One region of the Streptomyces sp. NPDC059909 genome, then DNA from elsewhere that is predicted to be linked to it. Evidence: riboswitches for the same ligand, from Rfam matches in the RefSeq annotation. Region 1 holds a riboswitch; each other region holds the start of a gene.
The links. A riboswitch is a leader RNA that binds a small molecule or an ion and turns the genes downstream of it on or off. The one in region 1 is predicted to bind cobalamin.

Region 1 (2,191 bases):
GGCGCCGGGGCCGAGTTCCTCACCAGCCAGGGCGCCTGGGGCGTCGGCGCCGTGGCGGTGCTGCTGATCGCGGGTGCCGCGGTCATCTGGTCCCTTTCGCGCCGCAAGCCGGTCGACCACACCAACGTCACGGACGACGAGATCGCCGAGCCCGCGGGCGTGGTCACCACCGCCATCGCGGCCGTCACCCCGCCCCCGGCCGGCGTCGCCACCGCCGCGGCGACCGAGCCCGAGGACCTGAGGGCCACCATCCCCGCCCCGGCCGCCGAGACCACCCCGGCCCCCGCGACCGTCCCGGCGCCCACGACCGCCCCCGCGACCACCGCGGCGCCCGCCGCCACGGTGTAAGGAAAGAACAGCATGAAGATCGACTGGGCAGCTCTGGGCTCCGTCTTCGGCGTGAGCCTCGTCGTCACCGTCGCCCTGGTGGGCCTGTTCACCCTGGGCATCGCGGGCCTCTCCAAGCAGGAGGCCGCAGCCGCACAGGGCGGCTCCGCCGGACTCGCCCGAACAGGTGCGTACGCCTGCTTCGCGCTCTGCACGGCAGCGGTGACCTACGGGATCTGGCTCATCGTCGCCTGATCACCGTCGGACGGCGCCGCCCGACGGTCGGCACGGCACATCCTCGGTACAGGGGCCGGGCACACCTCCGGGTGGGTCCGGCCCCTGTCGTGTGCGCCCCCGCGTGCGCCCCCATGTGGCACTCCGCACACTGTCCCGCCGCAGGTCAAGGGCGAGTTGACGGGTGTTCGCGGCCATGGTGGACTTCCGGAGCCATTTACGGCGGCAGAAGAGGAAGCCGGTGCGAATCCGGCGCGGTCCCGCCACTGTCACGGGTGCACTCCACTCCCGGAGCCAGGAACTCTCACCGCCGGTCACGTCGAGCCAGGGCGCGGACCCTGAGTGAGGACGAACATGCGTGCAGAGCGGACCTTTGCATGCGGTGCAGCTGCCGGACTCGCCGGCGACCTGCTCTTCGGCGATCCGCGCCGAGGACATCCGGTCGCCGCGTTCGGCCGGGCCGCCGCTGCCGTCGAGCGGGCGCTGTGGCGCGACCACCGCGGGTGGGGCGCGGTCCACACCGCCGTGTGCGCCGGGGGCGCCGTCGCCGCAGGCGCGCTGGCCGCTGCTTCCGTACGCCGTTCCCGTACCGCATCGATCGCGCTGACCGCGGCCGCCACCTGGGCCGTCGTCGGCGGAACGTCACTGGGACGGGAGGCCAGGGCCGTCGGCGGAGCGCTGGCGGCCGGGGACATCGAGGTCGCGAGGGAGCGGCTGCCCCATCTGTGCGGGCGGGACCCGCAGGCGCTGGACGGCCCCGGAATCGCCCGCGCGGTCGTCGAATCCGTCGCGGAGAACACCTCCGACGCGGTCGTCGGCGCGCTCGTGTGGGGCGCACTCGGCGGGGTCCCGGGACTGGTGGGCTTCCGTGCCGTGAACACGCTGGACGCGATGGTGGGTCACAAGTCGCCCCGCTACCGGCGGTACGGCTGGGCGTCGGCGCGGCTCGACGACGTCGCGGGCTGGCCGGGCGCACGTCTCACCGCCGCACTCGCGGTCCTGGCGGGGGGCGACCCGCGCGGCGCCGTACGGGCCTGGCGCGCCGACGCCGCGAAGCATCCGAGCCCCAACGCGGGACCGGTGGAGGCGTCGTTCGCGGGGGCCCTCGGCGTACGGCTCGGCGGGACGCTCTCGTACGGCGGACGGGTCGAGCACCGGCCCGTGCTCAACGGCGACGGCCGGGCCGTCGAGTTCGCGGACATCGAGCGTGCGGTACGGCTGTCGCGGCGCGTGGGCGTACTGGCGCTCGTGGCGTGCGCGGGCGCGCGGCTGGCCGCCGGGGCCCTGAAGGGGAGGCATGCATGAGCGGGGGCGGACTGCTGGTCGCCGGGACGACGTCGGACGCGGGCAAGAGCGTCGTCACGGCGGGGATCTGCCGGTGGCTGGTGCGCCAGGGCGTGAAGGTCGCGCCCTTCAAGGGACAGAACATGTCCCTCAATTCGTTCGTGACGCGCGAGGGCGCGGAGATCGGCCGTGCGCAGGCCATGCAGGCGCAGGCGGCGCGGGTGGAGCCCTCGGCGCTGATGAACCCCGTGCTGCTCAAGCCGGGCAGCGACCGGTCCAGCCAAGTCGTGCTGATGGGCAAGCCGGTGGGCGAACTGAGTGCACGCGGGTTCTTCGGGGGGTCTGG
Region 2 (2,191 bases), on a different contig from region 1:
GGACGTATGCCACAGGTGACGGAGCACGGCGGAGGCGTCTGGTCCCTCCAGGTCCCCATCCCGGACAACCCGCTCGGCCACACCCTGGTCCACGTCGTCGAGACGGACCGCGGGCCCGTCCTCGTCGACACCGGCTGGGACGACCCCGCCTCCTGGGGTGCCCTCACCGAGGGCCTCGCCGCCCTCGGCACCTCCGTCGGCGACATCCACGGCGTCGTCATCACCCACCACCACCCCGACCACCACGGGCTGTCGGGCCAGGTGCGCGAGGCGTCCGGTGCCTGGATCGCCATGCACGCCGCCGACACCGACGTCGTACGCCGCACCCGCGAGGCACAGCCGGGCGCCTGGCTCGACTACCTGGCGGGCAAGCTCGCCGCGGTCGGCGCCCCGGAGGAGCACCTCGCCCCGCTGCGCGCGGCCCGTGACTCCGGCCGGATGCGGACCCTGCCCGGTCTGCGGGCCGCCCTGCCCGACCGGGAGATCGTCCCCGGCGAGCTGCTGGACCTGGCAGGCCGCCGGCTCCGCGCGATATGGACGCCCGGCCACACCCCCGGCCATGTCTGCCTCCACCTGGAGGAGGACCATCCGGCGAACCTCCCGGGCCGCGGCCGCCTCTTCTCCGGCGACCACCTCCTGCCCGGGATCTCCCCGCACATCGGCCTCTACGAGGACCCGGACGACTCCACCGTCACCGACCCGCTCGGCGACTACCTGGACTCGCTCGAGCGCGTCGGCCGCCTCGGCGTCGCCGAGGTCCTCCCGGCCCACCAGCACGCCTTCACCGACCCCGCGGCACGGGTGCGGGAGCTGCTCGCCCACCACGAGGCCCGCCTCACCGGCCTGCTGACCCTCCTCGCCACCCCGCTGACCCCCTGGCAGCTCGCCGAGCGCATGGAGTGGAACCGCCCCTGGGACCAGATCCCCTACGGCTCGCGCAACATCGCCGTCTCGGAAGCGGAGTCCCATCTGCGCCGCCTGGTGAAGCTGGGTCGGGCCGAGGCGGTCCCGGGCAGCGCACCCGTGACGTACATGGCGGTGTGACCCACGCCCTGCCATCCACCCAGGGGCCGCACGGATACGGGCCGGTAGAGTGTGCGAGTCGTCATCATGCCCGTACGGGGGGAAGCCGGTGCGAATCCGGCACTGACCCGCAGCCGTGAGCCGCCGTCGCAGGCGGTGAGTCGGAATGCCTCGTACCGGGACGTGACCGGCTCCTGCCAACGGGACCACCCGGTGGCGGAGGCACCGTCGAGGTATACGGGGCCGGAGCCTGGTGCCAACGCGCGCCTGTGCCCGGCTCCCCACAGGAGAGGCACCGCCCGCCATGAACGTTCGCCGCAGCGCAGCCGCGCTCGCCGCCGCTTCCGCCGTGCTCTGTGGAGCCGTGGCCGGCGCCCCGGCCGCGACCGCCGCGCCGTCTCCCTCTCCGACGCCGACGCCCGTGATCCCCTCCGGGCTGTACGGCACGAAGGACCCGACGTACGACGGTGTCTGGCGGCAGTCGCTGGCGCTGCTCGCCCAGGACGCCATGAAGGAAGTACCGGCCGCGGAGGCCGTTGCCTGGCTGACCGGGCAGCAGTGCGCCAACGGCGGCTTCGCGTCCTACCGCGCGGACGTCTCCAAGCCCTGCGACGGCAAGACGATGCCGGACACCAACGCCACCGCCGCGGCGCTGCAGGCCCTGACCGCCCTCGGCGGGCACGAGGCCGAGGTCGCCAAGGGCATCGCCTGGCTGAAGTCCGTGCAGAACGCGGACGGCGGCTGGAGCTACAACCCGGGCATGCCGTCGGACGCCAACTCCACCGCGATCGTGATCGGCGCCTTCGCGGTGGCCGACGCGCGACCGGCCACGATCACGTCGAGCAGCGGCAAGAACCCGTACGACGCGCTCGTGTCGTACGCGATCCCGTGCGCGGACACGGCGGGCGGGGGGGCGTTCGCGTACCAGCCGGACAAGGCGGGCAAGCTGCTCGCGAACGGCGACGCGACCGCGGCGGGCGTGCTCGGCGGGCTCGGCCGCGGCATGGTCGTCAAGGGCCCGAAGCCGGCCGGGGACCCGAAGTGCGACACCCCCGCCAAGGCCACCCCCGAGCAGTCCGCCCGCAACGGCGCGGCCTACCTCGCGACGGCCCTCGCCAAGACCGGCCACCTCGACTCCCCGCCGCTGCCCGGCGCCGCCGACCCCGCC
Region 3 (2,191 bases), on a different contig from region 1:
TCCGGAATCCAGTGCGCCAGGTTGAGGTTGTGCGTACGCCGCGCTTCCTCGCCCGTGTTGTCGCGCAGCTCCAGGAACTCCTCGATGTCCGCGTGCCAGGTCTCCAGGTAGACGCAGGCCGCGCCCTTGCGACGGCCGCCCTGGTTCACTGCGGCGACGGAGGAGTCGAGGGTCCGCAGGAACGGCACGATGCCGTTGGAGTGCCCGTTGGTGCCACGGATCAGCGAACCGCGGGAGCGGATACGGGAGTACGAGAGTCCGATCCCGCCGGCGTGCTTGGAGAGCCGTGCGACCTGGTGGTAGCGGTCGTAGATGGAGTCGAGCTCGTCCAGCGGGGAGTCCAGCAGGTAGCAGGACGACATCTGGGGATGGCGGGTGCCGGAGTTGAAGAGCGTGGGGGAGGAGGGCAGATAGTCCAGCCGGCTCATCAGCGCGTACAGCGAGGCGACTTCGTCGAGGGCGCGCAGGGAGTCGTCCTCGGCGAGGCCGGCGGCCACGCGCAGCATGAACTGCTGCGGCGTCTCGATCACCTTGCGCGTGATGGGGTGCCTCAGGAGATAGCGGCTGTAGAGCGTGCGCAGACCGAAGTAGCCGAAGCGGTCGTCCGCGGCGGTGTCGATCAGGGCGTCGAGCCGGGCGGAGTGGGTGCGGACGAACGCGGCCGTGCGGTCCGCGATCAGGCCCTCGCGGTGGCCGACGGCGATGGAGTCGGAGAAGGCGGCCGCCCCCTGTGAGGCCGCCTCCTCCGTGATCGTGAGGCTGAGCAGCCGGGCCGCCAGATGCGAGTACGCCGGGTCCTCGGAGATCAGCCCCGCGGCCGCCTCGGTCGCGAGCTCCCGCAGTTCGGCCTCGTCCGAGCCCGCGTGCCGGCCGCGCAGCGCGGCGGCGGCGACCCGGCCCGGGTCGGTGTCGGGGAGTTCGGCGGTGAGGTCGGTCAGGGTCCGCAGCAGCGCGGTGCCTGGACCGTCGGCTCCGTCGGCACGCTGCGTTGAGGCAGGATCGGGCGGCGCGATGGTCACGGGGTGCTCTCCCTCGCTCGGCTCGGGGCCGGCGGGGGCGCTCGGGGCACGGGCGCACGCCTGTGGGGGCAGGTGCGCCGCGTCCACCGGCCTTTTCCGCGAGGCCCGGACGTCTCGGCACCCGGGCCGGACGGTCCGGGTGCGCCGTCGGCAGGTCCTTGGACTCGCGGGCGCGCGCAAACGCACACCGGCACACCATTGCGGGACAGTTCCGGATTCGCACCGGATTCCCCTGTGGCGACAGCGAGCATGAGCATACATGTGGGGGCGGGGAGTTGCGTCACCCCCCACATGTTGTGTCGCGAGGGCCGTTGGAGCGCTGGAGCTATGAGCGCCGGAGCTCCAGGGCGTACGTCAGCAGGGGCAGCATCCCGGGGATCGGCTCCCAGTCCCGCTCGGGGGTCCGTACGAAGCCCAGGCGCTCGTAGATGCGGTGCGCGGTGTGCATGGTGCGCTGGGTGGACAGCACGAGGCGTACGCAGCCGTCGGTGGCCCGCGCCCGGTCGACGCACGCCCGGACGAGTGCCTCGCCGGCACCCCGGCCGCGCCCCTCCCTCGCCACGTCGAGCATCCGGAACTCGGCCTCGCCCGCGCGTGCGATGTCGGCCCATGGTCCGCCGGACGCGACGTACGTCACCCCGCCGAGCACCTGCCCCTCCGCGCTCGCGGCGACGAGCACCTCGGCGTCCGCGGCCCGTGCCGCCACGTCCCGCAGGACGTGCAGATACTCGTCGCTCTCCCCGAAGTCGAGCAGCCCGTCCCCGAGATACGCCTCCGCGGTGATGGCGCCGAGCACGTCGTACTCGGCGGGTTCGGCGCGCCTGATGATGAAGTCCATACCGGTCAGTCTTCCGCACCGGTACGACAGCGGTTCGGGGGACGGGGGCGCCTGCGGCGGAGCCGTACATCGGGCACTGCCCCGCCCCGCCCTTTCCTGAACTGGGGCTCCGCCGCAGACCCCGTATCCGGGGGCTCCGCCCCCGAGTCCCCTTCCCCGATGCCCTGGCGGGCGTGTGGGGGGGCTCATTCGAGCCCGTCCGGCGTTCGAGGACGGACACGCGGGCGGACCGTGCGGTACCGGGCACGTCCCTGGGGGTCCGGGGCTTGCCCCGGCTCGGGCAGGTGCCGCGAAAAAGCGATCGGCGCAGGCTCGTCGAGCCTGCGCCGATCGC
Region 4 (2,191 bases), on a different contig from region 1:
GCCACTCGCGGCCGCCGGCCTGCTCAACCCCATGATCGCGGGCGCGGCCATGGCCTTCTCGTCCGTCTTCGTCGTCGGCAACAGCCTGCGCCTGCGCCGCTTCCGCGCCGCCGGCTGACCGCCGTCGCCCGCCCGTTCCGCAGGCCGGCGAAGCGACAGGGACCCGCCGGGCGCGCCCCCGACGGGTCCCTCGCGCGCGTCTCCCCCGCGCGTCAGTGCGCCGGAGCCGACGCGGATGGTGCTGCCGGGTCCGCCGAGGCCGGCCGCTGCGCGGACCGGGGTTCCAGGACCCGTTCCGCGAGCGGGCCGAGGATCAGCCCCAGGGCTGCCCAGAGCAGGGCCTGGACACCCAGCGAGGCGAGCCGGAACTCCCACAGCACGGCGGCCGGGAAGTGCTCGGGGAGCGCATCCCCGGCCGGGAGGAAGGCCATGGCGACCCCAAGGACCGCCGCGAAGGCGGCACTTGCGGCCACCGCGGCGTTCCAGGTGCCCCAGCGCCGTGCGAGGCTCCGTCCGAACAGCAGCGCGCCGATCGCCAGCAGCACGCTCAGGGCGATCATCAGGAAGAACAGCGCGGTGCGCTGGTTGAGGGTTGCCGGGTCGCCGACGGCGGGCGGGTTGGCGGGGTACTTCAGGAAGGGCACCAGAGCGACGGTGACGAAGCCGCCCAGGGCGACCAGGGCCGCGGTGGCCCTGGCGCCGAAGCGGCCGACGCGGCCCAGCGCGAAGCAGAACGCCAGGGCGGTGATACCGCCGAGTGCGATGCCGTAGACGAGGGCGGCCGTGGCCAGTCCCGCGGTCGACTGCACCGCACGGCTGACCAGCTCCTCTTCGCCGTGCTCATGGGAGTGCGCGGACTCGAAGGCGATGGCGGCGTCCACACTCGGCTCGCCCACCACGTAGGCGAATCCGAAGGCGACCAGCCCGGCCAGGACACCCGCGATCATGCCGCGCACCAACAGGGCGCGTACGGTGACGGAGTTCATCTTGGTTGCGTCCGTCCCGTATCAGTGGCAGGGGAAGCCCAGCAGGTGCCGGCCGTCGTGCACCCACTCGTGGACGCTCTCGCCGGAGAACACGGAGAAGGCGCCCTGCTCGGCGCCGACGAAGTACAGCAGCACGAGCATCAGCAGGCCGAAGAAGGCGGCCCAGGGCAGAATCGCCCGGACCGGCAGCTTCGCCACGGAGGGCGGAGCAAGGGGGACAGGGGTGATGGCGGACTGAGCCACGGCGTACCTCCTCGGGAACACGCGTCCCGCATTGTGTGGAGCACATGACGACGGCAACGGGTCTGACTCACCGGACAGCCCCTCCCGCAGGGGGAGTTGCCGCTCGGCACACAGTGGCGCGACCGTGCCGGGTTTCCACCGGGCTTCCGTGTGCGCCGTCGTCCTTTCGGAGCAGAGGGTACAGGCGGCGGTACGGACCGTCGATACCGCCCATGACCAGGTGACCTGTGACTCTCGGCACCCCTGGCATCATCACGCGCATCACACCCGCACGCCCCAGGGGGGCGGACCACGCGGGAACGACGACGGGGAGGTATTCGGCCATGACGATCCGGCTCACACTGCTGTGCGCCGCCGCGGGCCCCGCGGTGCGGGAAGCCCGGTTCGGCGACGGCCCGCTGGACGAGCGGGGCGCGCGCGAGGCGCGTACGGTGGCGGGCGCGCTGCCCGCGGCGTCGCTGCACTACCGTGCGCCCTCGGTCCGGTGCGAACAGACCACCGGGGCACTGGGGTTCACGGCGGCGACCGTCGAACCCGCATTGCGCGACTGCGACTTCGGGCGCTGGAGCGGCCGCTCACTGGAGGACGTGGCCGCGGAGGAGTCCGACGGAGTCGCCGCCTGGGCGACCGATCCGGCGGCGGCGCCGCACGGCGGGGAGTCCGTCACGGCCCTGCTCCTGCGCGTCGCCGACTGGATGGACGGCCTGCCCGAGGACGCGGGCCGCGTGCTCGCCGTCGCCGAACCCTCCGTCGTACGCGCCGCGACCGTGCACGCCCTGGGCGCTCCCCCGGCCGCCTTCTGGCGCGTCGACGCGCCCCCGCTGTCCCTCGTCACGCTCACCGGGCGGGCGGGGCGCTGGAACCTCCGGCTGAACGGGCCGGTGGCCTAGCCTCGTCCTTTCACGCGGCCGGCCGTCCGAGGGGTGATCAGGAGAGCGTGCTGGGCGGAGTCCGATCGGGAG

Region 2: another riboswitch for cobalamin. It lies ahead of ACFV9O_RS25085 (prenyltransferase/squalene oxidase repeat-containing protein); the one in region 1 lies ahead of ACFV9O_RS02250 (cobalamin biosynthesis protein).
Region 3: another riboswitch for cobalamin. It lies ahead of ACFV9O_RS23485 (ribonucleoside-diphosphate reductase subunit alpha); the one in region 1 lies ahead of ACFV9O_RS02250 (cobalamin biosynthesis protein).
Region 4: another riboswitch for cobalamin. It lies ahead of ACFV9O_RS36810 (CbtB domain-containing protein); the one in region 1 lies ahead of ACFV9O_RS02250 (cobalamin biosynthesis protein).

The regions. Positions count from the first base shown of each region.
Region 1 is NZ_JBHWKX010000002.1:47,401-49,591, forward strand. Features, by position in the region: gene ACFV9O_RS02240 (anion permease) at 1-348, shown strand, start outside; gene ACFV9O_RS02245 (hypothetical protein) at 361-582, shown strand; cobalamin riboswitch at 745-885, shown strand; gene ACFV9O_RS02250 (cobalamin biosynthesis protein) at 916-1,866, shown strand; gene ACFV9O_RS02255 (cobyric acid synthase) at 1,863-2,191, shown strand, end outside.
Region 2 is NZ_JBHWKX010000039.1:63,902-66,092, reverse strand. Features, by position in the region: gene ACFV9O_RS25090 (MBL fold metallo-hydrolase) at 7-1,044, shown strand; cobalamin riboswitch at 1,081-1,215, shown strand; gene ACFV9O_RS25085 (prenyltransferase/squalene oxidase repeat-containing protein) at 1,328-2,191, shown strand, end outside.
Region 3 is NZ_JBHWKX010000035.1:47,919-50,109, forward strand. Features, by position in the region: gene ACFV9O_RS23485 (ribonucleoside-diphosphate reductase subunit alpha) at 1-1,019, opposite strand, end outside; cobalamin riboswitch at 1,151-1,283, opposite strand; gene ACFV9O_RS23490 (GNAT family N-acetyltransferase) at 1,345-1,857, opposite strand.
Region 4 is NZ_JBHWKX010000110.1:4,869-7,059, reverse strand. Features, by position in the region: gene ACFV9O_RS36820 (heavy metal translocating P-type ATPase) at 1-118, shown strand, start outside; gene ACFV9O_RS36815 (CbtA family protein) at 213-986, opposite strand; gene ACFV9O_RS36810 (CbtB domain-containing protein) at 1,008-1,229, opposite strand; cobalamin riboswitch at 1,264-1,446, opposite strand; gene ACFV9O_RS36805 (histidine phosphatase family protein) at 1,553-2,119, shown strand.